4 regions of the Streptomyces sp. NPDC002773 genome follow, and region 2 is predicted to be linked to each of the others. Evidence: riboswitches for the same ligand, from Rfam matches in the RefSeq annotation. Region 2 holds a riboswitch; each other region holds the start of a gene.
The links. Region 2 has a riboswitch for cyclic di-AMP ahead of ABT034_RS22425 (C40 family peptidase). Riboswitches for the same ligand answer to the same signal wherever they lie in the genome.

Region 1: it holds a riboswitch for cyclic di-AMP, as region 2 does, so the genes downstream of both, ABT034_RS17060 (M23 family metallopeptidase) here and ABT034_RS22425 (C40 family peptidase) in region 2, are expected to answer to the same signal.
Region 3: it holds a riboswitch for cyclic di-AMP, as region 2 does, so the genes downstream of both, ABT034_RS06595 (LysM peptidoglycan-binding domain-containing M23 family metallopeptidase) here and ABT034_RS22425 (C40 family peptidase) in region 2, are expected to answer to the same signal.
Region 4: it holds a riboswitch for cyclic di-AMP, as region 2 does, so the genes downstream of both, ABT034_RS29220 (transglycosylase family protein) here and ABT034_RS22425 (C40 family peptidase) in region 2, are expected to answer to the same signal.

Annotation. Positions count from the first base shown of each region.
Region 1 covers NZ_JBEOVO010000012.1:80,067-87,568, forward strand. The annotation lists gene ABT034_RS17050 (HPr family phosphocarrier protein) at 1-123, shown strand, start outside; gene ABT034_RS17055 (GntR family transcriptional regulator) at 276-959, opposite strand; gene ABT034_RS17060 (M23 family metallopeptidase) at 1,145-1,915, opposite strand; cyclic di-AMP (ydaO/yuaA leader) riboswitch at 1,928-2,093, opposite strand; gene ABT034_RS17065 (M16 family metallopeptidase) at 2,353-3,750, opposite strand; gene ABT034_RS17070 (M16 family metallopeptidase) at 3,747-5,099, opposite strand; gene ABT034_RS17075 (DNA gyrase/topoisomerase IV subunit A) at 5,281-7,502, shown strand, end outside.
Region 2 covers NZ_JBEOVO010000019.1:16,970-24,471, reverse strand. The annotation lists gene ABT034_RS22455 (VOC family protein) at 1-195, opposite strand, end outside; gene bioD (dethiobiotin synthase) at 213-974, opposite strand; gene ABT034_RS22445 (adenosylmethionine--8-amino-7-oxononanoate transaminase) at 1,013-2,233, opposite strand; gene bioB (biotin synthase BioB) at 2,299-3,561, opposite strand; gene ABT034_RS22435 (8-amino-7-oxononanoate synthase) at 3,705-4,892, shown strand; gene ABT034_RS22430 (ATP-binding protein) at 5,055-5,492, shown strand; gene ABT034_RS22425 (C40 family peptidase) at 5,508-5,984, opposite strand; cyclic di-AMP (ydaO/yuaA leader) riboswitch at 5,988-6,118, opposite strand; gene ABT034_RS22420 (hypothetical protein) at 6,509-6,814, opposite strand; gene ABT034_RS22415 (ATP-dependent Clp protease proteolytic subunit) at 6,822-7,445, opposite strand.
Region 3 covers NZ_JBEOVO010000003.1:297,404-304,905, reverse strand. The annotation lists gene ABT034_RS06615 (STM4013/SEN3800 family hydrolase) at 1-106, shown strand, start outside; gene ABT034_RS06610 (STM4012 family radical SAM protein) at 103-1,446, shown strand; gene ABT034_RS06605 (STM4011 family radical SAM protein) at 1,455-2,321, shown strand; gene ABT034_RS06600 (SGNH/GDSL hydrolase family protein) at 2,308-3,102, opposite strand; gene ABT034_RS06595 (LysM peptidoglycan-binding domain-containing M23 family metallopeptidase) at 3,264-4,286, opposite strand; cyclic di-AMP (ydaO/yuaA leader) riboswitch at 4,289-4,449, opposite strand; gene ABT034_RS06590 (tyrosine-protein phosphatase) at 4,838-5,659, shown strand; gene ABT034_RS06585 (DUF6126 family protein) at 5,669-5,824, opposite strand; gene ABT034_RS06580 (helix-turn-helix domain-containing protein) at 5,877-6,560, opposite strand; gene ABT034_RS06575 (aspartate aminotransferase family protein) at 6,635-7,502, opposite strand, start outside.
Region 4 covers NZ_JBEOVO010000033.1:54,922-62,423, forward strand. The annotation lists gene ABT034_RS29210 (FtsB family cell division protein) at 1-326, opposite strand, end outside; gene eno (phosphopyruvate hydratase) at 428-1,708, opposite strand; gene ABT034_RS29220 (transglycosylase family protein) at 2,074-2,805, opposite strand; cyclic di-AMP (ydaO/yuaA leader) riboswitch at 2,809-2,982, opposite strand; gene ABT034_RS29225 (LysM peptidoglycan-binding domain-containing protein) at 3,241-4,431, opposite strand; gene ABT034_RS29230 (cytochrome P450 family protein) at 4,525-5,820, opposite strand; gene ABT034_RS29235 (globin domain-containing protein) at 5,918-7,117, shown strand; gene ABT034_RS29240 (hypothetical protein) at 7,126-7,320, opposite strand; gene ABT034_RS29245 (nucleoside triphosphate pyrophosphohydrolase) at 7,317-7,502, opposite strand, start outside.

The sequences.
Region 1 (7,502 bases), on a different contig from region 2:
CTGGGCGCGCAGGGCGGCGAGGAGATCGTCCTCGCCTCGGAGGCCGACGGCGCCGAGGCCGCTCTGGACCGTCTGGCGAAGCTGGTCGCCGAGGGTCTCGACGAGCTCCCCGAGACCGTCTGATCCGGGTCGCCCCCCCGTACGACGAAAGGCCGTGGCTGCCGGAATTCCGGTGGCCACGGCCTTTCGCATTTCCACCGACCCGATTCGGCCCGCTTTTGGGCAGCACGGAACGCGGACTGCGGAATTACTATTCTTTGTATACGGCGTGCGCGTTAATTCCGGGCGCTCGCCGTGTTGACGACATGTTGCGAAACCCTCACACGCCCGCGCTCCGGCCTTTTGAGCCGGTGCAGCGGCTGCGAGCGTTCCGCGTGCACCGCGGTCAGCGCCCGCGCGCGCTCGGCGTCACCGCGCGCCACGGCGTCCACGATCGCGCCGTGCTCGGCCCAGGCCTCCACCGGCTGCGCGGGCTGCTCGACCGCGTACATCCAGGCGATCTTGTGGCGCAGTTGCGTCAGCAGCGCCGTCAGGGCCGGGCTGCCGGAGGCCTGTGCCAGCGTCTCGTGGAACCAGCCGCCGAGCGAGCGCAGATCCTCGCCCTGACCCCGCCTGGCCCGCTCCTGCCCCAGCCTGACCAGGCCCCGCAGCACCTTGAGGTGGGCCTCGGTGCGCCGCTGGGCGGCCCGTGCGGCGCCCAGCGGTTCGAGCAGCGCCCGCATGTCGAGCAGGTCGGCCGCCTCCTGTTCGGTGGGCTCGGCGACGTGCGCGCCCGCGTGGCGGCGGGTGACGACGAAGCCCTCGGACTCCAGGGTGCGCAGGGCCTCGCGGACCGGGACGCGGGAGACCCCGTACCGGCGGGCGAGCTGTTCCTCGGTCAGCCGGCTGCCCCGCTCGAAGACGCCGGAGACGATGTCGTCCCGGATCGCCGTGCATACCGAGTGCGCGGGAATGCGCATGTCCGACCTCCGCCTTGGTCTGCGCGAGACAATTCTGCGACGCCTGTTCTGCGCCCGATCTGCGACTCTATTGCAGCGCGCCGGAATTTCCGATGCCTCAGCGAAATATGGAAGCCTTTTTGACCGACGAAAAGCCCCGGCTCAGCACGAGCCGGGGCTTTTGCGACGCGGGGCGGGCGTCCGCGTCAGACGCTGACGCCGCGCGCGCGGAGGTAGGCGAGCGGGTTGATGTCGGAGCCGTACTCGGAGCTCGTGCGCGCCTCGAAGTGGAGGTGCGGGCCGGTCGAGTTGCCGGTCGAGCCGGAGATGCCTATCTCCTCGCCCGGTTCGACGCTCTGGCCGACGTACACGCCGATGGAGGAGAGGTGGCCGTACTGGGTGTACGTGCCGTCGTTCATCCGGATGACGATGTTGTTGCCGTACGCGCCACCCCAGCCGGCCTCGACGACGGTGCCGGAGCCGACGGAGACGACGCTGCTGCCGTACCCGGCGTGGAAGTCGACGCCGGAGTGGCTGCCGGAGGACCAGAGCGAGCCGCCGGTCTGGTAGCCGGTGGAGACGTACGAGCCGGCGACGGGGAGCTGGAAGGAGTTCAGGCGGCGGCGCTCGGCCTCACGGGCGGCGCGCTCCTCCGCCTCGCGGATCTCCTTGGCGCGGGCCTCCGCCTTGCGCTTCGCCTCGGCCTCGGCCTTCGCCTTGGCGGCGGCCTCGAAGGCCTCCTGCTCCTGGGCGGCGGCCTGGGCGTTGATCCGGTCCACGAGGGAGTCCTCGGTGATCACCTTGGTGAGGCCGGTGTCCTCGGCGGAGCGGTTGTCCGCGTCGGCGGCGAGCGCCGGGGAAGCGAGGGTTCCGATGACGCCGGTGGTGGCCAGGGTCGCGGCGCCGGCGATGCCCACGCTGCGGCGCGCCATCCGGCTCGGCCCACGATGCTTCCCGGTGGCACGGGTGAACGCCATGTAGTGGCTGATCCTTTCCTTCCTTCTCGCCTACCGGGTTAGCTGACGGGTTCGGAGCAGGAAGGTCTCCTACGAGCCCCTCCGTACGAGACGAAGGCGCCCGATTCACCCCAGGGACTACGTGTGGGTCCCCGGCTCCCCAGGCTCGCGCCTGACGGGGACTCGGCGATGACTGTCCGGGTGCCGCGGGTGCGGCGGGTGCAACTGCCGAACAGACGCACCGACGCTATGCGGATCGTCTTTCAATCACCAACCGGACTCGCCAGTTTGTAAGACATGCCACAGGGCAAACGATCACCCTTGCGTTCAATACGGACAAAGGGGAGGGCTCCGACGAAACATGCCGTCGGAGCCCTCCCCTTACCGGGTCGGAGCCGGGTCGGGAGCCTGGTCAGAGCCAGGTTGGAGCCGGTCGGAGCCCCGGTCGGGAGCCGGAATCAGCCGGTCACGACGGTGACTTCACCGATGCCGAGCGCGCGCACCGGGTCCGCGATCTGCGCCGCGTCACCCACGAGCACGGTGACGAGCCGGTCCACCGGGAAGGCGCTGACCACGGCCGCGGTCGCCTCGACCGTGCCGGTCTCGGCGAGCCGTGCGTACAACTGGGCCTGGTAGTCGTCGGGGAGGTGCTGCTCGACCTGGTCGGCCAGCGTCCCGGCGACCGAGGCGGCCGTCTCGTACTTGAGCGGGGCGACCCCGACCAGGTTCTGCACGGCCGTCTCGCGCTCGGCGTCGGTGAGGCCCTCGGCGGCCAGCGTCCGCAGCACCTTCCACAGGTCGTCAAGCGCCGGGCCGGTGTTGGGCGTGTCGACGGAACCGCTGATGGCGAGCATCGCGGCACCGTTCCCCTGGCTGTCGGAGCGCAGCACCTGCCCGAAGGCACGCACCCCGTACGTGTAGCCCTTCTCCTCCCGCAGCACCCGGTCGAGGCGCGAGGTGAGGGTGCCGCCGAGGCAGTACGTGCCCAGGACCTGGGCCGACCAGACGCGGTCGTGCCGGTCGGGGCCGATCCGGCCGATCAGCAACTGGGTCTGGACGGCGCCGGGTCGGTCGACGATGACGACCCGTCCGGTGTCGTCGGCCGAGATCGGCGGCATCGGGAGCGGCTCGGCCGGCTCACCGGTCCAGGTGCCCAGGGTCTCGGCGAGGACCTTGTCCAGGTCCACGCCGGTCAGGTCGCCGACGACCACGGCGGTGGCCGTGGCGGGCCGGACGTACGCCTCGTAGAAGGCGCGGACCGCGGCCGCGTCGATCGCCTCGACGGTCTCCTCGGTGCCCTGGCGTGGCCGCGCCATCCGCGATTCGGCCGGGAAGAGCTCCTTGGAGAGCTGCTTGGCGGCGCGACGGGCCGGATTGGCCGTCTCGTGCGGGATCTCGTCGAGCCGGTTCTGCACCAGGCGCTCGATCTCGGTGTCCAGGAACGCCGGGGCGATCAGCGCCTCGGAGAGCAGCCCGAGCGCCTTGGGCAGCCGGGAGACGGGTACCTCAAGGGAGACCCGTACGCCCGGGTGGTCGGCGTGCGCGTCGAGCGTGGCGCCGCAGCGCTCGAGCTCGGCCGCGAACTCCTCGGCACCGCGCTGGTCCGTGCCCTCGGTGAGCGCGCGGGCCATGATGGTGGCGACACCGTCGAGACCGGCGGGCTCGGCGTCCAGCGGGGCCGGCAGGAAGAGCTCCACGGCCACGACCTGCTGGCCGGGACGGTGGCAGGTCAGCAGCGTCAGGCCGTTGTCCAGCTTCCCGCGGTCCGGGGCGGGGAAGGCCCAGGGCCTGGCGGCGCCGGGCTCCGGCTGCGGGTGGAAGTCCATGCTCGTCAAAGACACGGCAGCGTCGGTCACTGGTCCGCTCCCTCTTCGTCGTCGCTGTCGCTGTCGCTCAGTTCGGCCGCCAGGGGCTCGTAGACGAGCACCGCGCGGTTGTCGGGGCGCAGCTTGGCCGCGGCGGCCGCCCGCACCTCGTCGGCGGTGATGTCCAGGACCCGGTCGACGGCCGTGAGGGCGAGCTGCGGGTCGCCGAACAGCACGGCGTACCGGCACAGTTCGTCGGCGCGGCCCGCGACGGTGCCGAGGCGGTCGAGCCACTCGCGCTCCAACTGGGCCTGCGCGCGCTCCATCTCCTCCGGCGTGGGGCCCTCGGCGGCGAACCGGGCGAGCTCCTCGTCGACGGCCGCCTCGATCTGCGGGACCTCGACGCCTCCGGAGGTCTTGACGTCCAGCCAGCCGAGCGAGGGCGCTCCGGCGAGCCTCAGCAGGCCGAAGCCGGCGGCGACGGCCGTGCGGTCGCGGCGGACCAGGCGGTTGTGCAGACGGGACGACTCGCCACCGCCGAGGACCGTCAGGGCCAGGTCGGCGGCGTCGCACTCGCGCGTGCCGTCGTGGGGCAGCCGGTAGGCGGCCATCAGCGCGCGGGCCGGGACCTCCTCCTCGACGACCTCACGGAGCTGCTCGCCGATGACCTCGGGCAGGTCGCCGGGGCGCGGTGCGGGCTTGCCGTCGTGGCCGGGGATGGAACCGAAGTACTTCTCGACCCAGGCGAGGGTCTGCTCCGGGTCGATGTCGCCGACGACCGAAAGCACCGCGTTGTTCGGGGCGTAGTACGTGCGGAAGAAGTTCCGCGCGTCCTCCAGGGTGGCCGCGTCCAGGTCGGCCATGGAGCCGATGGGCGTGTGGTGGTACGGGTGGCCCTCGGGGTAGGCGAGGGCGGTCAGCTTCTCGAAGGCCGTGCCGTACGGCACGTTGTCGTAACGCTGGCGGCGCTCGTTCTTGACGACGTCCCGCTGGTTCTCCATGGACTCGTCGTCCAGCGCGGCGAGCAGCGAGCCCATGCGGTCGGCCTCCAGCCAGAGCGCGAGCTCCAGCTGGTGCGTGGGCATGGTCTCGAAGTAGTTGGTGCGCTCGAAGCTCGTCGTGCCGTTGAGCGAGCCGCCCGCGCCCTGCACCAGCTCGAAGTGCCCGTTGCCGTGGACCTGCTTCGAGCCCTGGAACATCAGGTGCTCGAAGAGGTGGGCGAGGCCCGTGCGGCCAGGGACCTCGTGACGCGAGCCGACGTCGTACCAGAGGCAGACCGCGGCGACCGGGGTCAGGTGGTCCTCCGAGAGCACCACGCGCAGGCCGTTCGCCAACCGGTGCTCGGTCGCTGTCAGGCCGCCGGAGCCGGCCTCGGCCGTGGCCGTGTGACCCATGGGCATGTACGTCCCTTCGATCGCGATGTGAAAAAGTCCTGCCACTGTATGCAAGCGCGCCGACACCTGGCGAAGTTCCCGCCCCCGGGAGATGTCCCTCTTCCGGGTCGCGGTCGGCGTTGTCGGTGGCACGGTCCACAATGGTCCGCGTCAGATCAACCTTGTTGGTGAAGGAGCCGCAGCCGCGATGGCCCGCCGCAGCACGAAGACACCGCCGCCGGACGACGCGTTCGAGGAGCGAATCCTCGACATCGACGTCGTCGACGAGATGCAGGGCTCCTTCCTCGAGTACGCGTACTCGGTGATCTACTCGCGTGCCCTCCCCGACGCCAGGGACGGCATGAAGCCCGTCCAGCGCCGCATCGTCTACCAGATGGGCGAGATGGGGCTCCGCCCCGACCGCGGCTTCGTCAAGTGCGCCCGCGTCGTCGGCGAGGTGATGGGCAAGCTGCACCCGCACGGCGACGCGTCCATCTACGACGCGATGGTCCGCATGGCGCAGCCGTTCTCCATGCGCCTCCCCCTCGTCGACGGCCACGGCAATTTCGGTTCCCTCGGCAACGACGACCCGCCGGCCGCCATGCGGTACACCGAGTCGCGGATGGCCCCGGCCGCGCTGCTCATGACCGAGTCCATCGACGAGGACACGGTCGACTTCACGCCGAACTACGACGGCCAGGAGCGGGAGCCGGTGGCGCTGCCCGCCGCGTACCCGAACCTGCTGGTCAACGGCGCGTCGGGCATCGCGGTCGGCATGGCGACGAACATGCCCCCGCACAACCTCGGCGAGGTCATCGCCGCCGCCCGCCATCTGATCCGCCACCCGGGCGCCGACCTCGAGACGCTGATGCGTTTCGTGCCCGGACCCGATCTGCCGACCGGCGGCCGGATCGTCGGCCTCTCCGGCATCAAGGACGCGTACGAATCGGGCCGCGGCTCATTCAAGATCCGCGCCACGACGAGCGTGGAGACCGTGACGGCGCGCCGCAAGGGCATCGTCGTGACCGAGCTGCCCTTCACGGTCGGCCCTGAGAAGGTCATCTCCAAGATCAAGGACCTGGTCGGCTCCAAGAAGCTCCAGGGCATCGCGGACGTCAAGGACCTCACCGACCGCAACCACGGCCTGCGCCTGGTCATCGAGATCAAGAACGGCTTCGTGCCGGAGGCGGTCCTCGAGCAGCTCTACAAGCTGACGCCGATGGAGGAGTCCTTCGGCATCAACAACGTGGCGCTCGTCGACGGCCAGCCGCTCACCCTCGGCCTCAAGGAGCTCCTCGAGGTCTACCTCGACCATCGTTTCGAGGTGGTCCGGCGACGTTCCGAGTTCCGCAGGACCAAGAAGCGCGACCGGCTCCACCTCGTGCTCGGTCTGCTCATCGCGCTGCTCGACATCGACGAGGTCATCGCCCTCATCCGGGAGAGCGACAACTCCGCGCAGGCCAAGGAGCGCCTGATGGAGCGCTTCTCCCTGAGCGAGATCCAGACGCAGTACATCCTGGACACCCCGCTGCGCCGCCTCACCAGGTTCGACCGGATTGAACTGGAGAGCGAGCGCGACCGGCTCAACGGCGAGATCGACGAGCTGACCGGAATCCTGGACTCCGACGCGGAGCTGCGCAAGCTGGTCTCGGCGGAACTGGCCGCGGTCGCCAAGAAGTTCGCGACGGACCGGCGGACCGTTCTGCTCGAGTCGGCGGGCGCGCCCGTCGCGGCCGTCTCCCTGGAGGTCGCGGACGACCCGTGCCGGGTGCTGCTGTCCTCCACCGGACTGCTCGCCCGTACGGCGACGGCGGAGCTGCCGGAGGCCGACCCGGACGCGAAGCGCGTCAAGCACGACGTGATCCTGTCGGCGGTGGCCGCCACGCAGCGCGGCGACATCGGCGCGGTGACCTCGGAGGGGCGGCTGCTGCGGATCGCGGTGATCGACCTGCCGCAGCTCCCGGACACCGCGAGCGCGCCGAACCTCGCGGGCGGCGCGCCCCTGTCCGAGTTCCTGTCCCTGGAGGACGACGAGACCGTGGTCTGCCTCACCACGCTCGACGAGTCCTCGCCGGGGCTCGCCCTCGGCACGCTCCAGGGCGTGGTGAAGCGCGTGGTGCCGGACTACCCGGCGAACAAGGAGGAGCTGGAGGTCATCACCCTCAAGGACGGTGACCGGATCGTCGGCGCGACCGAGCTGCGGACGGGCGAGGAGGACCTGGTCTTCATCACCTCCGACGCCCAGCTCCTCCGCTACCCGGCCGCGCAGGTACGGCCCCAGGGCCGCCCGGCCGGCGGCATGGCGGGCGTCAAGCTGACGGCGGGCGCCGAGGTGCTCTCGTTCACGGCCGTCGACCCGGCGGCGGACGCCGTCGTCTTCACGGTCGCGGGCTCCACGGGCACCCTGGACTCCTCGGCGGGTACGTCGGC
Region 2 (7,502 bases):
GAGATGGACCCGGTTCTTCACCGTCTTGCCCTCCGGCACCCTCTGGAAGGCGAGCCGGACGAACCCCGGCGGGTCCACGTACGACCAGTCGACACCCCGGTCCACCGGATCACCACCGAGGAGTTCCGTCCAGAAGCGGACGAGGGCAGCCGGGTCGGCACAGTCGAACACGATCTCCTGCACGGAAGCACGCATGCCTCCAGCCTACGGAGTCACCGCCCCGAGGGCTGCTCATCGGACGAGGAGACGTCCCCGAAGGCGGCGGCGAACCGCTCCCCGAACTCCTCCGCGTCCCAGGTGCCCCCCAGGGCGGGGCCGAGCCAGCCGCCCGCCGCCGCCCGGAACTCCGCCGGGTCGAGCGACCCCGACCCCTCCGGTACGGCTCCGACGAGCGGCGCGCCCGCCGCCTCCGGCAGGTCCGCCAGGTTGCACCGCGCCGCCAGGTCCGGCGCGGCCGGCCAGCTGCCGACCACGACACCCAGCTGCTCGATCCCGCGCGCCCGCAGTGCCTCCGCCGTCAGGGCCGTCGAGTTGAGCGTCCCCAGACCGGCCGGGGCCACCACCAGGACCGGCGCGCCGAGCAGCGCGGCCGCGTCCGCGAGCGTGCCGCCCTCCTCGTCGAAGCGCACGAGCAGCCCGCCCGCGCCCTCCACGAGGACCAGGTCGTGCTCGGCCGCCAGCTTCCGGGCGGCGTCGGCGACCTGACGGGGCCCCACGGGGGCGAGTCCGGCCCGCCGGGCCGCCGTGCCCGGAGCGAGCGGCTCCGGGAAGCGGCCCAGCTCGGCGGAGCCCGCGGCGCCCGAGAGCCGGACGACCTCGTCCGCGTCGCCGCGCTCCTCCGGCCCGACACCCGTCTGCGCGGGCTTCAGGACGGCGACCGACCGGCCGGCGGCCGTGGCCACGGCGGCCACCGCCGCGGTCACGACCGTCTTGCCGATCTCCGTACCCGTACCGCTGACGACGACGATTCCCACTGCTGCTCCCGTTGTCCCGTTGTTCCTGTTCTCGCCGTTCAGCCCGCTGCCGCCGCCGCGCGCACGGCGGCGCAGATCCGGGCCAGGTCCTCGTCGCCCGTCACGTACGGCGGCATCGTGTAGATCAGGTCCCGGAACGGGCGCAGCCACACGCCCTCCCGGACCGCCGCGCGCGTCGCCGCCGCCATGTCGACCGGGTGGTCGAGCTGGACGACGCCGATCGCACCGAGCACCCGTACCTCGCGCACCCCGGGGAGGTCGGCCGCGGGCGCGAGCCCCTCCCGCAGTCCGGCCTCGATCCGCTTGACCTCGACCTCCCAGTCCTGGGAGAGGAGCAGGTCGATCGAGGCCAGGGCCACCGCCGACGCCAGCGGGTTCCCCATGAACGTCGGCCCGTGCGCGAGCACCGGTACCTCGCCCCGTGAGATCCCGTCGGCCACCCGGCTCGTGCAGAGCGTCGCCGCCATCGACAGATAGCCGCCGGTCAGCGCCTTGCCCAGACACATCACATCGGGGGAGACGCCCGCCTGGTCCGCGGCGAACAGCGTGCCCGTCCGCCCGAACCCGGTGGCGATCTCGTCGAGGACGAGCAGCACGTCGTGTGCGTCGCAGGCCTCGCGGAGCACCCGCAGATACGCCGGGTCGTGGAAGCGCATGCCGCCCGCGCCCTGCACCACCGGCTCCACGACCACAGCGGCCAGTTCGTGCGCGTGCTTCCCGATCTCGGCGCGCAGCAGCTCGGCGTACGACTCCTCGTACGCGGCCGGAGGGGCGTCCACGAACACCTGCCGCTGGAGCACCCCCGTCCACAGCTCGTGCATCCCCCCCTCGGGGTCGCACACGGACATCGGCTGCCAGGTGTCCCCGTGGTAGCCGCCGCGCCAGGTGAGCAGCCGCTGCTTCTCGGGGCGGCCGAGGGAGCGCCAGTACTGGAGGCACATCTTGACCGCGACCTCGACGGACACGGAGCCCGAGTCGCTGAGGAAGACGTGTTGCAGCGGCCCGGGGGTGATCTCGACGAGCCGGGCGGCGAGCCGCACGGCCGGCTCGTGGGTGAGCCCGCCGAACATGACGTGGCTCATCCGCTCCAGCTGGCCGCGTACCGCCTCGTTGAGCACGGGGTGGTTGTAGCCGTGGACCGCCGACCACCAGGACGACATGCCGTCGACCAACTCGGCCTGGCCCTCGGCGGGTTCGGCGAGCCGGAGCCGTACACCGGAGGCGGACTCGACGACCAGCGGGTCCGTACGTCCCGGCATGGGGCCGTACGGATGCCAGACGTGCGCCCGGTCCAGGGTGAGGAGTTCGTCGTTGCGCACGGCCGTCACGCGTTCGGCGCGAGGTCCGTGCCGGCGCCCCGGCGCCGTACCGCCACCAGGTCGGTCCGGGCGTTGCCCGTGACGGTCTCCGCCTCCGCGGGAGCGGGCACCGCGTGACCGCCGCAGGGACCGCAGCCACCGCCCGCCTCCGCGTGCGAACCGCAACCCGCACCCGCGCCCTCGGCCGACGCGGACGAACCGCAACCCGCCGACGCGGCGGAGCCGCAGCCGCCGCCCGCCGCACCGGCGGCGGCGAGCGCGTCCGCACGGTGCCGGGGCAGCGTGGTCGTGCCCGCGCCCTCCACCTCGAAGCCCGCGTCCGCGATCATGTCCAGGTCGGCCTGGCCGGCCTGGCCCTCGCTCGTCAGGTAGTCGCCGAGGAAGATCGAGTTCGCGATGTTCAGGGCCAGCGGCTGCATCGAGCGCAGGTGCACCTCGCGGCCGCCCGCGATCCGGACCTCGACGTCGGGGCAGACGAACCGCACCATCGCGAGGATCCGCAGACAGCGCTGCGGGGTGAGGTTCCACTCCTTGGCGAGCGGGGTGCCCTCGAAGGGGATGAGGAAGTTGACCGGCACCGAGTCCGAGTCCAGCTCGCGCAGCGCGTACACGACGTCGACGAGGTCCTCGTCGCTCTCGCCCATGCCCGCGATCAGACCCGAGCAGGCCGACAGACCGGCGGCGTGCGCCTTCTGCACGGTGTCCACGCGGTCCGCGTAGGTGTGCGTCTTGGTGATTCCCCCGTACGTCGCCTCGGAGGTGTTCAGGTTGTGGTTGTACGCGTCGGCGCCGGCGTCCTTCAGCCGCTCCGCCTGCCCGTCCGAGAGGAGACCGAGGCAGGCGCACACCTCGACGCCCTCGTTCTGCTCCTTGATGGCCTCGATGGTCCGGCCCACCCGCTCCACGTCCCGGTCCGTCGGACCGCGGCCGCTCGCCACCAGACACACCCGCTTGGCGCCGCCCGCGACACCCGCCGCGGCGGCCTGGGAGGCCTCGTCGGGCTTCAGCCAGGTGTACTTGAGGATCTCGGCCTTGGAGCCGAGCCGCTGGGAGCAGTACGAGCAGTCCTCGGGGCACAGCCCGGACTTCAGGTTCACCAGGTAGTTGAGCTTCACCCGGCGCCCGAACCACTGGCGGCGCACCTTGCCGGCCGCCGCCACCACATCGAGCAGTTCGTCGTCGGAGGTCGCCAGGACGGCGAGCGCTTCTTCACGGGTCGGCAGCTCGCGCCGCAGCCCCTTCTCCACCAGCGTGTTCAGGAGGTCCATAACCGCTGATCCTTGCCTACCGCCCACCCCGGGGCCAAGGAGGAACCGAACAAACGCCCCCGATAGAGGTGTGTGGATGACCACATCCCGACCTCGGCACCCTCCGGTTAGGGTCTGTGCGCTGCCTACAAAAGGATCGCCGCATGTCACAGGCCGACGACGCACGGGCCGCGGGCCCGCGCCGTACCGCGTTCGACTGGACCGACGGCGAGGCGCGCCGCCGGGCGGAGGCCGGTCTCGTCCGGGTGCTGCGGCCCCGGCCGGCCGAGTCGGAGCTGCTGGACCTGGCGAGCAACGACTACCTCGGGCTCACCCGCCGCGCGGAGGTCACTGAGGCGGCGGCCGAGGCCGCGAGGCGCTGGGGCGCGGGCTCCACCGGCTCCCGGCTCGTCACCGGCACCACCCGGCTGCACACCCGCCTGGAGCGCGAACTCGCCGATTTCTGCGGTTTCGAGGCGGCCCTCGTCTTCTCCTCCGGCTACACCGCCAACCTCGCCGCCCTGACGGCGCTCGGCGGCCGGGACTCGCTGATCATCTCCGACGCGTCCAACCACGCCTCGATCGTCGACGGCTGCCGCCTCGCGCGCGCCGAGACGGCCGTCGTCCCGCACACCGACCCCGAGGCCGTGGCCAAGACCCTCGACGCGCATCCGGGGCGGCGGGCCCTGGTCGTCAGCGACTCCGTCTTCTCCGTCGACGGCGACAAGGCCCCGCTGCCGGAGCTCGCCTCGGCCTGCCGCGCGCACGGCGCCGGGCTCGTGGTGGACGACGCCCACGGCCTCGGCGTCCTCGGCGTTGGGGGCCGGGGCGCCCTCCACGAAGCCGGGCTCGCGGGCGACGAGGACGTCGTGGCCACGCTGACCCTCTCCAAGTCCCTCGGCAGCCAGGGCGGCGCCGTCCTCGGCCCGGCCCGGGTGATCGAGCACCTGGTGAACGCGGCCCGCACCTTCATCTTCGACACCGGGCTCGCCCCGGCCGCCGCGGGCGGCGCGCTGGCGAGCCTCCGGCTGCTGGCGGCCGAGCCGGGCCTCGCCGGGCGGGCCCGTACCGTCGCCACCACGCTGTACGGGCTGCTCACCGAGGCGGGCCTCACGGCGGCCCGGCCCGACGCGGCCGTGGTGTCGGTGCGCGCCCCCTCCCCCGAGGCTGCCCTGCGTTGGGCGGCGGACTGCCGCGAGCAGGGCCTCGCGGTCGGCTGCTTCCGGCCCCCGTCCGTACCCGACGGCATCTCGCGGCTGCGCCTCACGGCACGCGCCGATCTGACGGACGCGCAGATCGGGCGCGCGGTGGAGACGATCCTGAGGACCGCGCCCGCCGCCCGGCAGGGGTGAACGTCGGCCCAAGGGCGTTCCCGGGCACCATAGTTCACCGCTTCGGGCGACAGATGGGGACATATCTTGGTGGAACGCCGCCCGGCGCGGCACGATCGGTGGCACTCTGACGCGAAGCGCGATCCGGGGCAGCGGCCCCGGCGGGAAAGGGACAGCGTCGCCATGGCAGATCACCAGGAAGCATCTCTCACGCTGCCGAGCGACCCCGCCTCGGTCCCCACGGCCCGGCGGTACGTCGCGGACGTCCTCGCCGGCTGGGGCCTCGACGGCGCCGCGGACGTCGCGGACTCGATCCGTCTGATCGTCTCCGAACTGGCCACCAACGCCGTCCTCCACACCCTCGGCCAGTCGCCCACCTTCACGGTGGAGGTCCGCCTCGAGCGGGAGGAGCGGCTTCACATCGGCGTCACCGACAGCCACCCCCGCCGGCCCCGCCGCCTCCCGGCGGCGGTCCAGCAGGACAACGGCCGGGGCATGGTCATCATCCGTGTCCTGGCGGCGGAGGCGGGCGGCCGTCTCTCGGTCACTCCGACCGAGGACGGCGGCAAGACGGTCTGGATCACGATCCCGTGGACCGCGGCCCCCCTGGCGAGCTGCTAGCGCCTGTCCTCCGGGTCATCGGACGCGGCCGTAGTAGACCTTCGACGACCAGATCTTGTCGAGCTTCACCCAGGATCCCGACTTGGGCGAGTGCCAGATCTTGCCGCTGCCGGCGTAGATCCCCACGTGGTACACCCTCCCGCCGGAGTGGAAGAAGACCAGGTCCCCCTTCTGCCTGGTGGAGGCGGAGATGTGCTGGGTCTTGTTGTACTGCTGCTGCGCGGTACGGGGCAGCGACTTGCCCGCCTTCTTGTACGCGTAGAGCGTCAGACCGGAGCAGTCGAACCTGGAGGGTCCGGCGCTCCCGTAGCCGTACGGGGCTCCCTTCTTGGACGCGGCGACGCTCAGTGCCTTGTTCGCGTGCGTGGTGGCTGCCTGGGCCTCCGATGCCGCACCTGGTGCGAGCAGCGTGCCGCCGACGGCGGCGAGGGTGAGAGCCGAGACGGCTCCGGCCCGGGACAGCAGGGACGGGACGTGCATCTGCGCAGTCATGCGCAACCCTTCGTCAGCCGCCTGCGAAGGATGACCTGTCGGGTTCGGGCTGGCGAAGATGCCCGGCCGCGGTCGCGGCTTCACCCCAAGGGACGGCCCCGCTGCCGAAACAGCGCGTACGCCCCGTAAAAATCGGGTCCTCCACTCCTGCCGATCCACTCCTGTCGACCAGACGTCCGGGACAGCGGCAGGACTCGGCGTCCGCCCGGACCGCCCCGCCGCGGCGGCGGGGGCTTGTCGTCGACAGGGATCTTGACCCACACCCAGGGTGAAATCCGAGCTGAAACGGCGATATGTGAGGCTCCTCACGACTGATCCGTTCGGGTGGACAGGACGCATTCGTAATCTTCGGAGGTTTGGCCAACGAGCCCCGCACCAGGGGTGGAACGCCCCATTCCGCCAGATGTGTACACGTGGTGCGCAAGTCACCCAAGCTATTTGTCGACTCATCGACTACGCCGAACGAGGGAGTGTTTCTGCGGCACATGTCGGCCGTACGGACCTCGACACGACACGACGAAATGTCAACTCGCGCGTGGTCCCGGGACGGTGACCCGACCGGTCCTGCGATCCCCGTCCAACACCCGCAGAGCACGCGCCAATGTGTCCGCGTGCACCTCGCTCTCACCCCGTGCGTGCATCAGCGTCAGCGCTTCGCGCAGCGCCTCGGCCCGCCCCACCAGGGCCTGTGCCGCCCGTAGCGCTCCATAGGTATGCGTACCTCTGGATGGATTGATCTTCCCCAGGAGGTCGACGACTTCGAGGTACGCGTCGACGAGTTCACCCTCGGCCCGGGTCAGGGCCGGCAGCGGCGGCAGCTCGGGGACCACGGCCGGCTCACCGCGCCGCGCCGCCGCCGGTCGCGCGCCGGCTGGTGATCACATGATCCACCAGGCCGTACGCGACCGCAGCGGGCGCGTCCAGGACGGTCAGACGGTCCAGGTCGGCGTCGATCCGCTCCCGGGGCTGTCCCGTGTGCTCGGCGAACGCCCCGGCCACCAGGGCGCGCTGCCTGAGCAGTTCGCGCGCGTGGAGGTCGAGGTCGCTCGGCTGCCCCTGCATCGGCTCGTCCAGGGCGGGCTGACGGAGCGTGACCCGGGCGCCGGGGAGCATCAGCCGCTTGCCCGGGGTGCCCGCGGCGAGCAGGAGCGCGGCGGTGGAGGCGGCCTGGCCCAGGCAGGTGGTCTCCACGTCGCAGTGGAGCGAGCGCATCGTGTCGTAGACCGCGGTCGTCGCGGTGATGGAGCCGCCGGGGGAGTTGATGTAGAGCGAGACGTCCTGGCCCGGCGCCGCGTGGTCCAGATACAGGAGCTGGGCGATGACGTCGTTGGCCGAGGTCTCGTCGATGGGTGCCCCGAGGAAGACGATCCGGGACTCGAGGAGCCGGGAGTAGGGGTCGAGGGTCCGGGTTCCGTAGCTGGTCCGCTCCGTGAACTCGGGCAGGACGTGGCGAGCGTGCATGACGGGCACCTCCATCTGTAAAAAATGTACAGGACGTACAGGCCGTAAGATGGGGAG
Region 3 (7,502 bases), on a different contig from region 2:
CGGGGAGGACGGCCACACCGGGCACCGGCTCGGTCACGAGGTCGTGTGGACCGTCCCGTACGCGCAGTTCGTCCTCGCCGGCCCGGAGCGGGGGGCTCTGGCATGAGCGACGCCATCCGCCCGTACCGCAGCTACGTCTACGCCTACCCGCACAAGACGGCGTACCGGCCGCTCCCCGACCCCGCGCCGGCCCTGTCCGCGCTCTGGCGGGACGAGCCGAAGGACGCACTCTCCCTCTACGCGCACATACCGTTCTGCGAGGTCCGCTGCGGCTTCTGCAACCTCTTCACCCGGATCGGCGCCCCCGACGAGCTGACCGGCCGGTACCTCGACGCCCTCGACCGCCAGGCCACGGCCGTGCGCGAGGCCCTCGGGGACGCGGCGCCGGTGCGGTTCGCGACGGCCGCGTTCGGCGGGGGGACGCCCACCTTCCTCACCGCCGGCGAGCTGGAGCGGCTCTGCGACATCGCCGAGAAGCGGATGGGCGTGGATCTGCGGGCGGTGCCGCTCTCCGTGGAGACCTCGCCCGCGACGGCGACCGCGGACCGGCTCGCGGTCCTCGCCGACCGGGGCGCGACCCGGCTCAGCATCGGCGTGCAGAGCTTCGTCGAGGCCGAGGCACGGGCAGCCGTCCGGCCGCAGCGGCGCGCGGACGTCGAGGCGGCGCTCGGCCGTATCCGGGACACGGGTGTCCCCGTGCTCAACATCGACCTGATCTACGGGATCGACGGCCAGACCGAGGAGTCCTGGCGCTCCTCGCTCGACGCGGCCCTCACCTGGCGCCCCGAGGAGCTCTACCTGTATCCGCTGTACGTGCGTCCCCTCACCGGCCTCGGCCGGATCTCCCCCGCCGACCGGCTGCGGGCCGACCGGGCGTGGGACGAGCAGCGGCTGCGTCTGTACCGGCACGGCCGGGACCATCTCCTCGCGCACGGCTACGAGCAGGTGTCCATGCGGATGTTCCGGCGGACCGACGCGGCACCGCTCGGCCCGGACGACTACGCCTGCCAGACGGACGGCATGATCGGCCTGGGCTGCGGGGCCCGGTCGTACACGTCGGCGCTCCACTACTCCTTCGACTACGCGGTGGACATGCGGGAGATCCGCTCGATCATCGACTCCTACACGGAGACCGAGGACTTCTCCCGCGTCGAGGTGGGCCGCTGGGTCGACGCCGGGGAGGCCCGCCGCCGTCATCTGCTCCAGTCGCTGCTCCAGGCCGGGGGCATGCCGGTCGCGGGGTACGAGGAGCGGTTCGGGTCCTCGCCGTTCGCGGACTTCCCCGAGGAACTGGGCCGGTTCGAGGCGCTCGGCTGGCTGGACGCGGAGGCCCCGGAAGGGATCCTGAGGCTGTCGCCGGAGGGACTCGCGTACTCGGACGGGCTCGGTCCCGAGCTGTTCTCCCCCTCGGTGCGGGCCGCGATGGCCGCGTACGAGCCGAAGTAAGGGCCGGCATGGATCTGACGCTGCTCTACCGGGGGCCGCTCTCCTCCTGCGACTTCGACTGCCCGTACTGCCCGTTCGCCAAGCGGCGGGACAGCCGTGAGCAGTTGCGCGCGGACCGGGCCGCGCTCGAACGGTTCACCGGCTGGGCCGCCGGGCAGACCGGCGACCGGCTGCGGATCCTCTTCACCCCGTGGGGCGAGGGCCTGGTGCGCTCCTGGTACCGGCGGGCGCTCGTCGAGCTGTCGCGGCTGCCGCAGGTCGAGCGGGTGGCGATCCAGACGAATCTGAGCTGCCGGACCGACTGGCTGGCGGAGGCGGACCCGGAGCGCGTGGCGCTCTGGTGCACGTACCACCCCGGGCAGACGGCTCCCGAGCGTTTCCTCGCCAAGTGCGGGGAACTGGCGGAGCGGGGCGTCCGATTCAGTGTCGGCGTGGTCGGTCTGCCCGAGCACGCGGAGCACGCCCGGCGGCTCCGCGCCGCGCTGCCGCCGCACGTCTACCTCTGGGTGAACGCGGCGGAGGGGCACACGTACACCGACGCGGAGGCCGGGGAGTGGACGGCGATCGACCCGCTGTTCCCGTACAGCCGCCATCCGCACCGCTCGGCGGGGCTGCCCTGCCGGACCGGGGAGTCGGTGATCTCGGTGGACGGTGAGGGGACGGTGCGGCGCTGCCACTTCGTCAAGGCCGAGCTGGGGAACCTGTACGACGGTTCGTACCGTGCCTCCTTGCGTCCCCGGGCCTGCCCCCTCGCCGTCTGCGACTGCCACATCGGCTATGTCCACCTGGAGACGCTGCCGCTGTACGACGTGTTCGCCGGCGGGGTCCTGGAGCGGATCCCGGCCGGCGGTCCGTCGTCCCTCAGAGGGGCATGAGGTCGGGGCGCTTGGCCTCGACGTGGTCGCCGGAGCTCTCGCCGCGCAGCCGGCGCCCGATCCACGGCACGAGGTACTCCTTCGCCCAGTTGATGTCGTCCCTGCGCAGCTCCAGCGAGCCGCGCGGGGGCACCGGCGGCCAGGCCTGGTCCGGGTCGGCGGGCACCGGCAGGCCGAGGACCTGGGCGGCGCGGAGGGCGACCCGGGTGTGCCCCTCGGCGGAGAGGTGCAGCCGGTCGAGGTCCCAGGCACGACGGTCCTGCACGGACCTGAGGGACCACAGGTCCAGGACCGGGCAGTCGTAGCGGTCCGCGATGGCCCGGACGTGGGCGGTGTAGGTGGCGATCTTGCCGCGCAGGTGCCTGAGCACGGGCACGTCACGGGTGTCGAAGCCGGTGGTCACCATGACGGTGCCGACGGCGGAGGTCAGTTCGGCGACGGCGCGCTCGAAGCGCTCGGCCACGTCGTCGGGGTCCGAGCCGGGGCGGATGATGTCGTTGCCGCCGGCGCAGAAGGTCACCAGGTCGGGGGCGAGTTCCTTCGCCCGGGGGACCTGTTCCGCCACGATCTGGTCGAGGAGGCGCCCGCGTACGGCCAGGTTGGCGTAGCGGAAGGCGTCGTGCTCCGGCAGCTGGTCGGCGAGCAGGACCGCGAAGCGGTCCGCCCAGCCGACGTACGCCCCGTCGGGACCGGGGTCCCCGACGCCCTCGGTGAAGCTGTCACCGATCGCCGCGTACGACCCGAATGCGTTCTTGTCTCTTGATCTCGAATCGTCTGCCACGGGAGCACATCCTTCCCTTTTGGATGTGACCTACGCGACCGTAAGGAGGGGTTGACGCCGGGTGACATATGCCACCGATAAAGAAATTGCCAAGCCGGAATAGATGGGGAAACGCCGGTGGCCCGGCACAGGAGTGCCGGGCCACGCGGGGTGTCGGTGCGTCAGAGGGAGACGCCGTGCTGGCGGAGGTAGCCCAGCGGGTCGATGTCGGAGCCGTAGCTCGGGGAGGTGCGGATCTCGAAGTGCAGGTGCGGGCCGGTGGAGTTGCCGGTGGAGCCGGAGAGGCCGATCTGCTGGCCGCCGGTGACGGTCTGGCCGGACGAGACGGAGAGGGAGGAGAGGTGGGCGTACTGGGAGTAGTTGCCGTCGGCGTGCTGGATGACGACCTCGTTGCCGTACGAGCCGCTCCAGCCGGCCGAGACGACCGTGCCGGCGCCGACGGCGCGGACGGTGGTGCCGGAGGAGGCGATGAAGTCGGCACCGGTGTGGTAGCCGGAGGACCACATGGAGCCGGAGGCGCGGTACGGGGTGGAGACGCCGCCGTCGACCGGGGCGACCCAGCCGGCCGCGGAGGTCGAGGCGCCCGTGGACTCCTGCGAAGAGGAGGACGAGCCGGAGTCCGACGACGTGCCGGCGTCCGAGGACGGGGCGGCGGTGGCCGGGGCGGCGACGCGCTCGCTGCCGCGGGAGGCGCGCGGGGTGTCGCCGTTCTTCGAGGAGGTCTCGGCGGACGGCTTCGGGGCGCTCTCGGGGGCGGCCGCCCGGGGCTCGGCGCTCTTCGGGGCGGCGGCCTTGGCGGTGCTCTTGGCGCCGAGCGTGAGCTTCATGCCGGGCAGGATGAGCGAGGGGTCCTCGCCGACGACCTGGCGGTTGTCGGCGTACAGCTTCTGCCAGCCGCCGGCGACGCGGTGGTCGGCGGCGATCTTCGACAGGTAGTCGCCCCGCACGACGGAGTACGTCTTCGGCGCGGCCTTGGCGGCGGGCGCGGCCTTGGCGGCGGCGGGGGCCTTCACCTGGGCAGCGGCGGTGACGGCCTGGCCGGCGGCGGCCGTCTGCTCGGCGGCGTGGGCCCCGGTGGCGCCGAAGAGCGGGAGGGCGACGACGGCGCCTCCCGTACCGGCGGCGGCGATTCCGCGGGTCAGTCGGTTGGTCTTGGTACGGCGGTGCTTACCCGTCGCGGGCATGGCGAATTCCTCTCCGGCGCCTACGAGGTGAGCTGTCGGGTTCGGACTGGAGATGCCCGGCCGCGTTCTCACGCGGCTTCACCCCAAGCCGTCCTGCGTCGCGGGACCGGCGTTTTCCTGGGTCCCCCGCTCCTGCCACACATGGGATGAGTGGGAATTCCGGACGGTGGCAGGATTCGGCGGTCCGACCGGATTGACGGTGACGCTAGACGAGGGGGTCGGCACGGACAAGCCGCTGATTTCCACCGGCTTTCCCCGCCCCGTCTTCCGGCCGGAATTCCGGTCACCCTCTGTGGATGACGGTCCTTCGACGTCCTTTTTCCGTACGGCAATTGGTTCCGGCCGTCGGCCACGATCCGTCACTTCTATGACCCTGCTCACGCGTCCTTGCTCATCTCGCCTGTAAACAGGGCGCGTTATATGTAAGGCCTCAATTCGGACAGATCACCCATTCCCGTCCAGGGGGCTGCGCCGACACCCTCGCGCCTGGATGATTGCCCCAGGAACCGATCTCGCTTCGGGCACCCGAACGCCGACCACCAGGAGCATCCGTGACGCAGCAGCTGCCGCAGGTCCCGCCCATCGAAATGACCGAGCCCGAGCTGGCCGAGGTCCGCAACTTCCGGGACGTGGGCGGCCTGCCGACGACGGACGGCCGGGCCGTCCGCACCGGGCGCCTCTTCCGCAGCGGCCACCTCGCCCACGCGACGGCGGCGGACGCCGCCTTCCTCGACTCGCTGGGGCTGCACACCGTGTTCGACTTCCGGAACGTGGCCGACCGGAAGGTCGAGGGTCCCGACGTCGAGCTGCCCGGCGTACGGAACGTGAACATTCCCCTCAACGATCCGGCGGAGGGCAAGGAGTTCTGGAAGCTGGTGCGCGGCGGCGACATCGCCCAGCTGCGGGAGATCCTCGGCGACGGCAAGGCGGCCGCCAATATGTCCGACTCGTACCGGAAGATGGTGATCGAGCGGACCGCGGAGCACAGCCGGATCCTGCACGCCATGGCGGAGGACAGCCTCCCCGCCCTGATGCACTGCGCGGCCGGCAAGGACCGCGCCGGGCTCTCCATAGCGATCACCCTGCTCGCCCTCGGGGTCGAGCGGGCGGCGATCGAGGCCGACTACGTGAAGTCGAACGACCCACACCGCCGCTACAAGGTGCGCCGCAGCTCCACCGCCCCCGACGCCATGTCGCCCGAGGTGATGGAGCTGCTGAGCCCGCTCTTCGACGCGCGGGTGGAGTACCTGCGGGGCGCCTTCGAGACGATCGAGGCGACCTGGGGCTCGGTGGACGCCTACCTCACCACGGGCCTGAAGCTGGCCCCGGAGACCCGCGAGCGCCTGCGGGAGCGTCTGCTCACCGAGGTGTGAGCCCGCCGCCTACTGGTTCTGGCCGCCCAGCGCGAAGAGCAGGTAGAGGAAGCCGGCGAAGAGGTGGCCGGCGACCAGGTAGGCGAAGAGGCGCAGCACGAGCCCCTTGGGGAACTTGCCCTCCCCGCGCTCCTCACCGGTGACCGGTCGGGACTTGTCGGACATGTCGGTCCTCTCGAAGGAATGAAGAGCCACGAGGAAGGATGCGCCACGGGGCTCAGCGCCGGTGCGGGGTCCCGTCGCCGAGGCACAGCTCGGCCGCGGGGCTCTGCATCAGGGTGTGGACGAACAGCAGCTCCGCCCCGCCGGGGGTGGCGGCGCCGATCCGGTGCGGGGTGAGCGAGTCGAAGTGCGCGCTGTCCCCGGGGTCGAGGACGTGCACGGCCTCGCCGAGCGCGAGCCGCACCCGGCCCTCCAGGACGTGGATCCACTCCTCCCCCGGGTGGACGCGCACGATGTCGGCCCTGGTGGCGTACGGCACGTGGACCCGCAGACACTGCAGGGCGCGCCCGGCACCGCCCGCCTGGCGGTAGACCCAGCCGTCGGCCTCGACGGGTTCGGAGCGGCCGGCCCGGACGACGGGGTCGCGCTCGGCCGGTGCCTCACCGAGGAGCTCGGAGACCGTCGTACCGTAGATGCGGGCGAGGGCGAGCAGCATCGGCAGCGAGGGCTGCCGGTTCCCTGTCTCCAGGCGCGAGAGGTGGGCCGGCGAGAGGCCGGCCCGCTGGGCGGCGGCCTCCAGGGTGAGGCCCCGGCGGCGGCGCAGGCCCCGCAGCTGCGGGGCGACGTCCGGCAGGGCACTCGGGGCGGCGACGTCCGGCAGGCCGCCGGTGGCCGCGACGTCCGGCGGTGCGCCGGAGACGGCAGGGTCCGGGGAGATCTCCCCGGGGACGTGGTCCATGCGTCCATTCCGCCAGCTTCGTGCCTCTGAGGCAAGTTTCTTGCCTCAGAGGCAAAAGCCGCGAGCTCGCGGTGTCAGCGCTGCGCCACCGCCTGCTTCACCAGAGTCTTCCCGAAGTCCCACATCAGCCCGCCACCGCCGTGGGCCTCGTCCATGACCGCCGTGAAGGCGGTGACGAACCGGTCCACGTCCGCCTCGTCGATGATCAGCGGCGGGATCAGCTTGATCACCTCCAGGTGGTCCCCGGAGACCTGGGTGAGGATCCGGTGCCGCTGGAGCAGCGGGACGACGACCATCTGCGCGAAGAGCCCCTTGCGGGCCGCCTGGAGCATCGTCCAGCGCCCGCGGAGCCCCAGCGAGGACGGCCGGCCGAACTCGATGCCGATCATCAGCCCGCGCCCGCGGATCTCGTGGAGCAGTTCGTACCGGGGCACGAGCTCCTCCAGGCGGGAGCGGAGCAGGCCGCCGATCCGCCGGACGTGGGCGATCGTGTCCTCGCTCTCCATGACCGAGAGGACGGCGAGCCCGGCCGCCATGGCCTGCGCGTTCGACCCGAAGCTCGCCGAGTGGACCAGGACCCGGTCCATCGACGAGTAGACCTTCTTGAAGATCCAGTCCTTGCCGAGGGTGGCGCCGACCGGCACGTAGCCGCCGGAGAGCGCCTTGGCCACGCAGACCAGGTCCGGTTCGACCCCCTCCTCGTGCTGGTACGCGTAGAAGTCGCCGGTCCTGCCGAGGCCGGTCTGCACCTCGTCGGCGATCAGCAGCGCCCCGTGCCTGTGCAGCAGCTCCTGGGCGGCGCGCAGGAACCCGGGCGGCGCCTCGTGGACGCCCTTGCCTTGGATCGGCTCCACGACGAAGGCGGCCACGTCGCCCCGGCGCAGCTCCCGCTCCAGGGCTTCGAGGTCGCCGAGCTCGATCGCCGTGTCGGGCAGGAGCGGG
Region 4 (7,502 bases), on a different contig from region 2:
TGCTCGCGGGCGAGGCGGCGGACGTAGGCCGGGTCCTGGAGGCGGGCCTTCTCGTCCTTCAGTTCCTCGACCCGCCGGGCGGCCTCGGCGGCCCTGCGCTCCTGCTCGGCGATCTCGCCCTGCTGGGAGACGTAGCTCCGCATGGGATAGGCGAGCGCCACGACGAGGGAGCAGACGACCAGGGCGAGGAAGGCCGCGCGGCCGGTGAGCCGGGAGCGGCGGGCCTGGCGGCGGGTCTGGGAGCGGTAGACACGGGCGGCGGTCTGCTCGCCGAGCAGCCTGATCCGGGTCGCGGTCGAGAACCGGTCCCGGTCCTTCGCGGCCATGTCGTGTCGCCTCCCCTGTTCACGCGGACGTCCCCGCACACGGTACGGGACCGAGTACGGGGACGTACGGAAGCTGCCCTGCGGAGAGGCTCAGCCGTTGATCAGCCCTTGAAGCGCGGGAAGGCGCTGCGGCCGGCGTAGACCGCGGCGTCGTCGAGGATCTCCTCGATGCGCAGCAGCTGGTTGTACTTGGCGACGCGGTCCGAGCGGGCCGGGGCGCCGGTCTTGATCTGGCCGCAGTTCACGGCGACCGCGAGGTCGGCGATGGTGACGTCCTCGGTCTCGCCGGAGCGGTGGGACATCATGCACTTGAAGCCGTTGCGCTGGGCGAGCTCGACGGCGTCGAGGGTCTCGGTCAGCGAGCCGATCTGGTTGACCTTGACCAGGAGGGCGTTCGCGGAGCCCTCCTCGATGCCGCGGGCCAGGCGCTCGGGGTTGGTGACGAACAGGTCGTCGCCGACGATCTGCACCTTGTCGCCGATGCGCGAGGTGATGGTGTTCCAGCCGTCCCAGTCGTCCTCGTACAGCGGGTCCTCGATGGAGACCAGCGGGTACGCGGAGACGAGCTCCTCGTAGTACTCGGTCATCTCGGCGGCCGAGCGGGACTTGCCCTCGAACTCGTACGCGCCGTCCTTGTAGAACTCGGACGCGGCCACGTCGAGCGCGAGCGCGACGTCGGTGCCCGGGGTGTAGCCGGCCTCCTTGATGGCCTCGATGATGAGGTCCAGGGCGGCGCGGTTCGACTCCAGGTTCGGGGCGAAGCCGCCCTCGTCGCCGAGGCCGGTCGAGAGGCCCTTGCGCTTCAGCACGCCCTTGAGCGTGTGGTAGATCTCCGCACCCCAGCGAAGGGCCTCGGAGAAGGACTCCGCGCCGATCGGGGCGATCATGAACTCCTGGATGTCCACGTTGGAGTCGGCGTGCGACCCACCGTTGAGGATGTTCATCATCGGAACGGGCAGCAGGTGCGCGTTCGGGCCGCCGAGGTAGCGGAAGAGCGGCAGGTCCGAGGCCTCGGAGGCGGCGTGGGCCACGGCGAGCGAGACGCCGAGGATGGCGTTCGCGCCGAGCGAGCCCTTGTTCTCGGTGGCGTCCAGGTCGAACATGGCCTGGTCGATCAGGCGCTGCTCGGTGGCGTCGTAGCCGACGAGCTCCGGGCCGATCTGCTCGATGACGGCGAGGACGGCCTTCTCGACACCCTTGCCCTGGTAGCGGTTCGGGTCACCGTCGCGAAGCTCGATGGCCTCGAAAGCACCGGTGGAGGCGCCGGACGGAACAGCAGCACGGCCGGTGCTGCCGTCGTCGAGGCCGACCTCGACCTCGACCGTGGGGTTGCCTCGGGAGTCCAGGATTTCCCGGGCTACGACGACGTCGATGGACGGCACGAGCATCTCCTTCTGGGATGTGACGCTGGATGTGACGCAAGGTCGGTGCAGGGTCGCTTGGCCTTGCGACAAGAGCCTAACCGGCGCGGGGGCTCCGGCCAGCCGGGCGCCCGCCCCCTGGGACGAAAAAGGACCCAAGGGCATGCGTTTCGGGACGAAGGACATCAGATCTACTGGACGGTAACCATCAGGTCGGTCCCTCAGTCAGTCGCCCCTCGACGGGTGCGCCCCCGCACGGGAGCGGCCCGGAACGGACGGAACCCCGGTCGGGCGCGCACGGGGGAAGGGCGCGCCGGACCGGGGTGGTCACCGCGGGAGGGTCGTGGGGACCGCGTGAGCCGCCGGACTCACGCGGACCGCCGGGCTCACTTCAGGTGAAGCTGCTGGCCCGGGTAGATGAGGTCGGCGTCGTCGACGATCTCGTCGTTCAGCTCGAAGAGCTGGGCCCAGCCGCCCTTGACGCCGTGCGCCTGGGCGATGGTGCTGAGGGTGTCGCCGGAGACGACCTTGTACTCGCCGTCACCCTTCTCGACCTTCTTGCCGGTCGGGGTGGTGACGGTCTTCTTGGCGGCCTGCGGCGCGGCCTCGCGCTGCGGGGCCTGCTCCTGCGGGGCCTGCTGCGTGGCCTGCTTCGGGGCCTGGCGCTGCTCGCTGCGGGTGGTCGGCTGCTCGGCCTTCCGCTCCTCCTGCTGCGGGGCGGACTCGGTGGAGCCGCCGTCGTAGGAGGCGCCGGAGAGACCCACGCCACAGCTCGGCCAGGCACCCTTGCCCTGGCCCGCGAGGACCTTCTCGGCGACGGCGATCTGCTGGGACTTCGACGCCTGGTTGGCGGTCGAGGCGTAGGCGGTGCCGCCGTACGCGGCCCAGGTGGAGGCCGAGAACTGGAGGCCGCCGTAGTAGCCGTTGCCCGTGTTGATGGACCAGTTGCCGCCGGACTCGCACTGGGCGACGCGGTCCCACTCGGAGGCCGTGGCGGCCGAGGCGGTGCCCGCGGTCATCAGCGGGGCCGCGACGGCGACACCGGTGACGCCGACGAGCGTGGCGACCTGGGTGGCCTTGGAGGGACGGCGGTGTTTGCCCTTGCCGGAAAACAGCATGGAGATTCTCCTCACCGACGCCTGTGAGGTGAGCTGTCGGGTTCGGGCCGGAAAGTTGCCCGGCCGCGTGTCCTAGCACGCGGCTTCACCCCAAGCCGATCATCGGCCGTCTTTCTCAACGGCCGGGACCGGCACTTACCTTGGGTCCCCCACTCCTGCCTTCGGCGCTTACGCGACGACTGTTCCCATCGGCCGACGGCAGGATTCGGCGTTTCGGTCGACGGGGCCCGCGGTGGCGAGCGGTGATGACCGTAGACACAGACCCACCGGAAGTTCAAAGAGGCGTATTGCGGAAATACCGCCCCTACTTGGCTTCCGGAAGGTGCTGTTTGTGCAGGTGAGAGGTGACGGGGGCAAAGATTACGGACGGGACACGCCAGTTGGAGCGAAGAGACCCATGTCTCACTTGCCCAGAACCGGACATACGCCCCCGAATCACTTGGTCGTCGAAGCCGGAACGTCCGTCAGATCGAGGCTCTGACCAGGGAGGATCAGGTCCGGATCGATGCCCACCGTGCCCCGGTTGGCGTCATAGAGGGCGGTCCAGCCTCCGGGGAGTTCGTTCGCCTGCGCGATGTCGGACAGGCTGTCACCCGGCCGCACGGTGTACGCGCCCGAAGTGTCCTGACTGTCCGTTGCGCCCGAATCCTTCGCCGCGTCAACCGGCGTCGTAACGAGGGGGCTTTCGGTCAACTTGTTCTCGGATGAAGCATGTCTACCTGATTCAGACGAAGTGTCCGCCTTGCCGGTTTCCTCCGGTGCGGCATCGCCCCGGTGCTTGCCGGTGCCCGGCGTGGCCGACGACGCGTCACCTTCCGGAGTGCCGGGCGTCACGGACGAACCGGGCGTACCGGGCGTGACGGAGGCGTCAGGGGTGCCGGGCGTGACCGGGGTGACCGGCGTGACCGGGACGACGGGGTTGACCGGGACGACCGGCGCGGCCGGGTCGGTCGAGCCGCTCGGGGCGGCCGGGGAAGTCGGGGCGGTCGAGCCGGTCGGCGCGGTGGGGCTCACCGGAGCGGTCGGCGAGACGGGGCCGGTCGGCGCGACGGGGGCCGTCGGCGAGACGGGCCCGGTGGGCGTGGACGGCGTGACGGGAGCGGTCGGCGTGACCGTACCCGTGATCCCCTTCGTGGTCTCCGGGGAGCCCGTGGAGGCCTCCGGCAGCCCCGCCGTACGGTTCGACTCGACGACCGGCCCCGTGGGGGCCTTCGGGACGGAGGTCGGGCCGGGGTCCACGCCGGGGGCCGTGCCGTCGTTCGTCAGGCCGGCGATCGGCGCGCAGGTGGCCCACTCGGTGGAGCCCTTCGCGAGGGCCTTCTCGGCCACCGCGATCTGCTGGGCCCGGCTGGCCAGGTCGGCGCTGGGCGCGTACGCCAGGCCGCCGTTGCGCTCCCAGCTGTCCTGGGTGAACTGGAGCCCGCCGTACATGCCGTTGCCGAAGTTGGCGCTCCACTGGCCACCGGACTCGCACTCGGCGACGCGGTCCCAGGTGGCGGCGTCGGCCGCGGACGCGGATCCGGCGGCGAGCAGCGGCAGCGCCATGGCGGATCCGGTCACACCTGCGGCGACGACGATGGCGGGGGCCTGACGGGGGCGACGGTGTCGTCCGTTCCCGGAACGCATAGGAGCGCCTTTCGCGTGACGGCTGAGAGTGCGGTGAACGTAGCGGTATTCGAACGCTCGTCACAAGTCGATGGCCGCACGATCACGCGAAGATCACATTTCTGACACGCCGTCACTGTGGCGGAGCGGTACGGACGGGGAGAACTCCACCGGAAGCGTGCGCAATCCCCGCATGATGAGCCCGCCGCGCCACCGCAGTTCGGCCGGGTCGGCGGCAAGTCGCAGGTCCGGAAGACGTGTCAGGAGGGTCGCGAGCGCCGTCTGCCCCTCAAGCCGGGCGAGCGGCGCGCCGAGGCAGTAGTGGATGCCGTGCCCGTACCCGAGGTGCTGGTTGTCGCGCCGGGTGAGGTCCAGCGTGTCCGGCGCTGTGAACCGCTCCGGGTCCCGGTTCGCCGCGGCGAGCACGACGAGCACCGGGTCGCCCGCCGGGATCTCCTGCCCGCCGATGGTCAGCGCCCTCGTCGCGTACCGCCAGGTCGCCATCTCCACCGGCCCGTCGTACCGCAGCAGCTCCTCCACCGCGGTCTCCAGGAGCGCGGTCTCGCCCGCCGCGACCGAGGCCTGGAGCCGCTCGCGCCGCTCCGGGTCCCTCAGGAGCGCGTAGACGCCGTTGCCGATGAGGTTGATGGTGGTCTCGAAGCCGGCGAAGAGCAGCACGAAACACATGGCGGTGGCTTCGGCCTCGGTGAGGTGGTCGCCGTGGTCGCTCGCGCGGATGAGGCCGGAGATCAGGTCGTCGCCGAGGTCCTGGCGCTTGCGGTGGATCAGCTCCGCGAGATAGCCGCGGATCTTCTTCACCGACCGGGCGACCCCGCCGCGGGGGCCGCCGCCGTGCCGGATCATCATCCCGGCCCAGTCCCGGAAGTCGTCCTGGTCCTCGCGGGGCACGCCGAGCAGGTCGCAGATCGCGTAGATGGGCATCGGGAACGCGAACTCGTGGATGAGGTCCGCGCTCCCCTTCTCCGCGAAGGAGTCGATGAGCCGGTCCGTCAGCTCCTGCACGCGCGGGGCGAACTCGGCGACGCGGCGCGGGGTGAACGCCTTCGACACGAGCCGCCGCAGCCGGGTGTGGTCGGGCGGGTCGATGTTGAGCAGATGCGTCATGAGGCCCGCGCTGCGCTCGCCGGGGATCCCGGTCTTCCCCGGCTCGGCGTGGTGCACCGGGTTCTTGGAGAGCCGCTGGTCGGCGAGGGCCTGCCGGGCGTCCGCGTACCGCGTCACGAGCCAGGCGTCGACCCCGCTGGGCAGCGTCGTCCGGTGCACGGGCGCGTGCTCCCGCAGCCAGGCGTACGAGGGGTACGGATCGCTCGCGAACTCCCAGGTGAAGAGCTCGGGGGCGGGCGGCGCGGCAGACGGTCGGGCGGGGGCGGGGCCGGGGGTGGTGCTCACCCCCCGACGGTACAGGGCGGCCCGCGCGGTGAGGTGTGTGGAGATCATGTGATCAAGAAGGGGGGCCGTGCCCTAGATTCGTGCGGTGGATCCTCAGATGCTCAGAAGCACGTTCGCGGTCGTCGAGAGACGGGCCGAACACGCCGTCACCTTCTTCTACTCGCATCTCTTCTGGAACAACCCCGGCCTGCGCGAGCTGTTCCCCGCCGACATGCGGCCCCAGCGGGACCGGCTCTTCGCCGCGCTCACCCACGTGGTGACCCACATCGACGAGCCGGGGCTCACGGAGTACCTGGGCCGGCTCGGCCGCGACCACCGCAAGTTCCTCGCCGCCCCCTCGCTCTACGCCGCCGTCGGGACGAGCCTGCTCGCCGCGTTCGCGCACGCCGCCGGCTCCGCGTGGACCCTGGAGGCCGAGAAGGCCTGGACCGAGGCGTACGGGCATGTCGCCGACCTGATGCTGGCGGGCGCCGACGAGGCGGCCGGGGCCGGGGAGCCGGCCTGGTGGGACGCGGACGTCGTCCGGCACCAGCGGTACGGCGACGACCTGGCCGTCCTCACCCTGCGGCCCCGGCAGCCCCTGCCGTACCTTCCCGGCCAGTACGTCGGCGTCAGCTCGCTGCGCGTCCCGCGCGTCTGGCGCACCTACTCCCTCGCGGACGCGCCACGGCCGGACGGCACGGTGGAGCTGCACGTGAGCCGGATTCCGGGCGGCGCCATGAGCACGGTGCTCGTCGACGAGACGGGTCCGGGCGAGACCCTGCGGCTCAGCGCGCCGGGCGGCGGCCTCACCGCACGGACGGAGCCGGGCGGACTCCGTACCTATATATGCGCGGGTACGGGCTGGGCCCCGGTGCGGGCGCTGCTCGCGGAGGCGGCGGAGGCGGAGCCGGAGCTGACGGGCCGGCTGTTCGTCGTGGCGCGCGCGAGGGAGTACCTGTACGGGCGGTGGGACGCGGAGCGGCTGAGGGGGCTGCTCCCCCGTCTCAGCGTCACCTACATCACCTCGGCGCCCGGGCATCCCAGGGCCCAGGCGACCGAGCGGCTCCTCGAGTCGCTGCGGGCCTGCGTCCACTGGGCCGCGCACGACGTCTACCTCGCCGGGCCGCCCGGCTTCCTCACGGAGGTCACCGAGGCGCTCGTGGAGCTGGGCACCGACCCGGCCCGCGTCCACCACGACACCCTGCCGCCCGTGGGCCGCTTCACCGTCCGCCCGACCACCGCGGCCGAACGCCTCCTGGGCCCGCCGCCACCGCTCTGGCACGACCCGGAGTCCCGCGCGCCGCGCGGACTCTGAGCCGGGCGTCAGCTCCGGGCGCGCGGGCGCACCCGCATAGCGGCGCACCGCGCCAGCCGGACGACGCCCACCAGCGCGAACAGCGCGAAGACGACGCGCAGCCACTCCGGGCTGCCGCCGCTCGCCGCCTCCCACACGAGGAAGAGCGTGAGGAGGGCCGTCCCGCCCACGTCGCCCTTCCGTCCGCTCCGCGGCCCGGTCACACGCCCTCCGCCGCGCGGATCGCGTCCCGGTACGTCCTGGCCGCCGCGCGCAGTGCCGCCTCCGGGTCCACGCCCTCCGCCTCCGCGCGGGCGGCGAGGGCGAGCAGCTCGTACCCGATGCCCTCGCCCTTCGGCAGGGTCACGTCGAGCCCGGCCGTCCGTACCCGGCCCGCGAGCTTCGT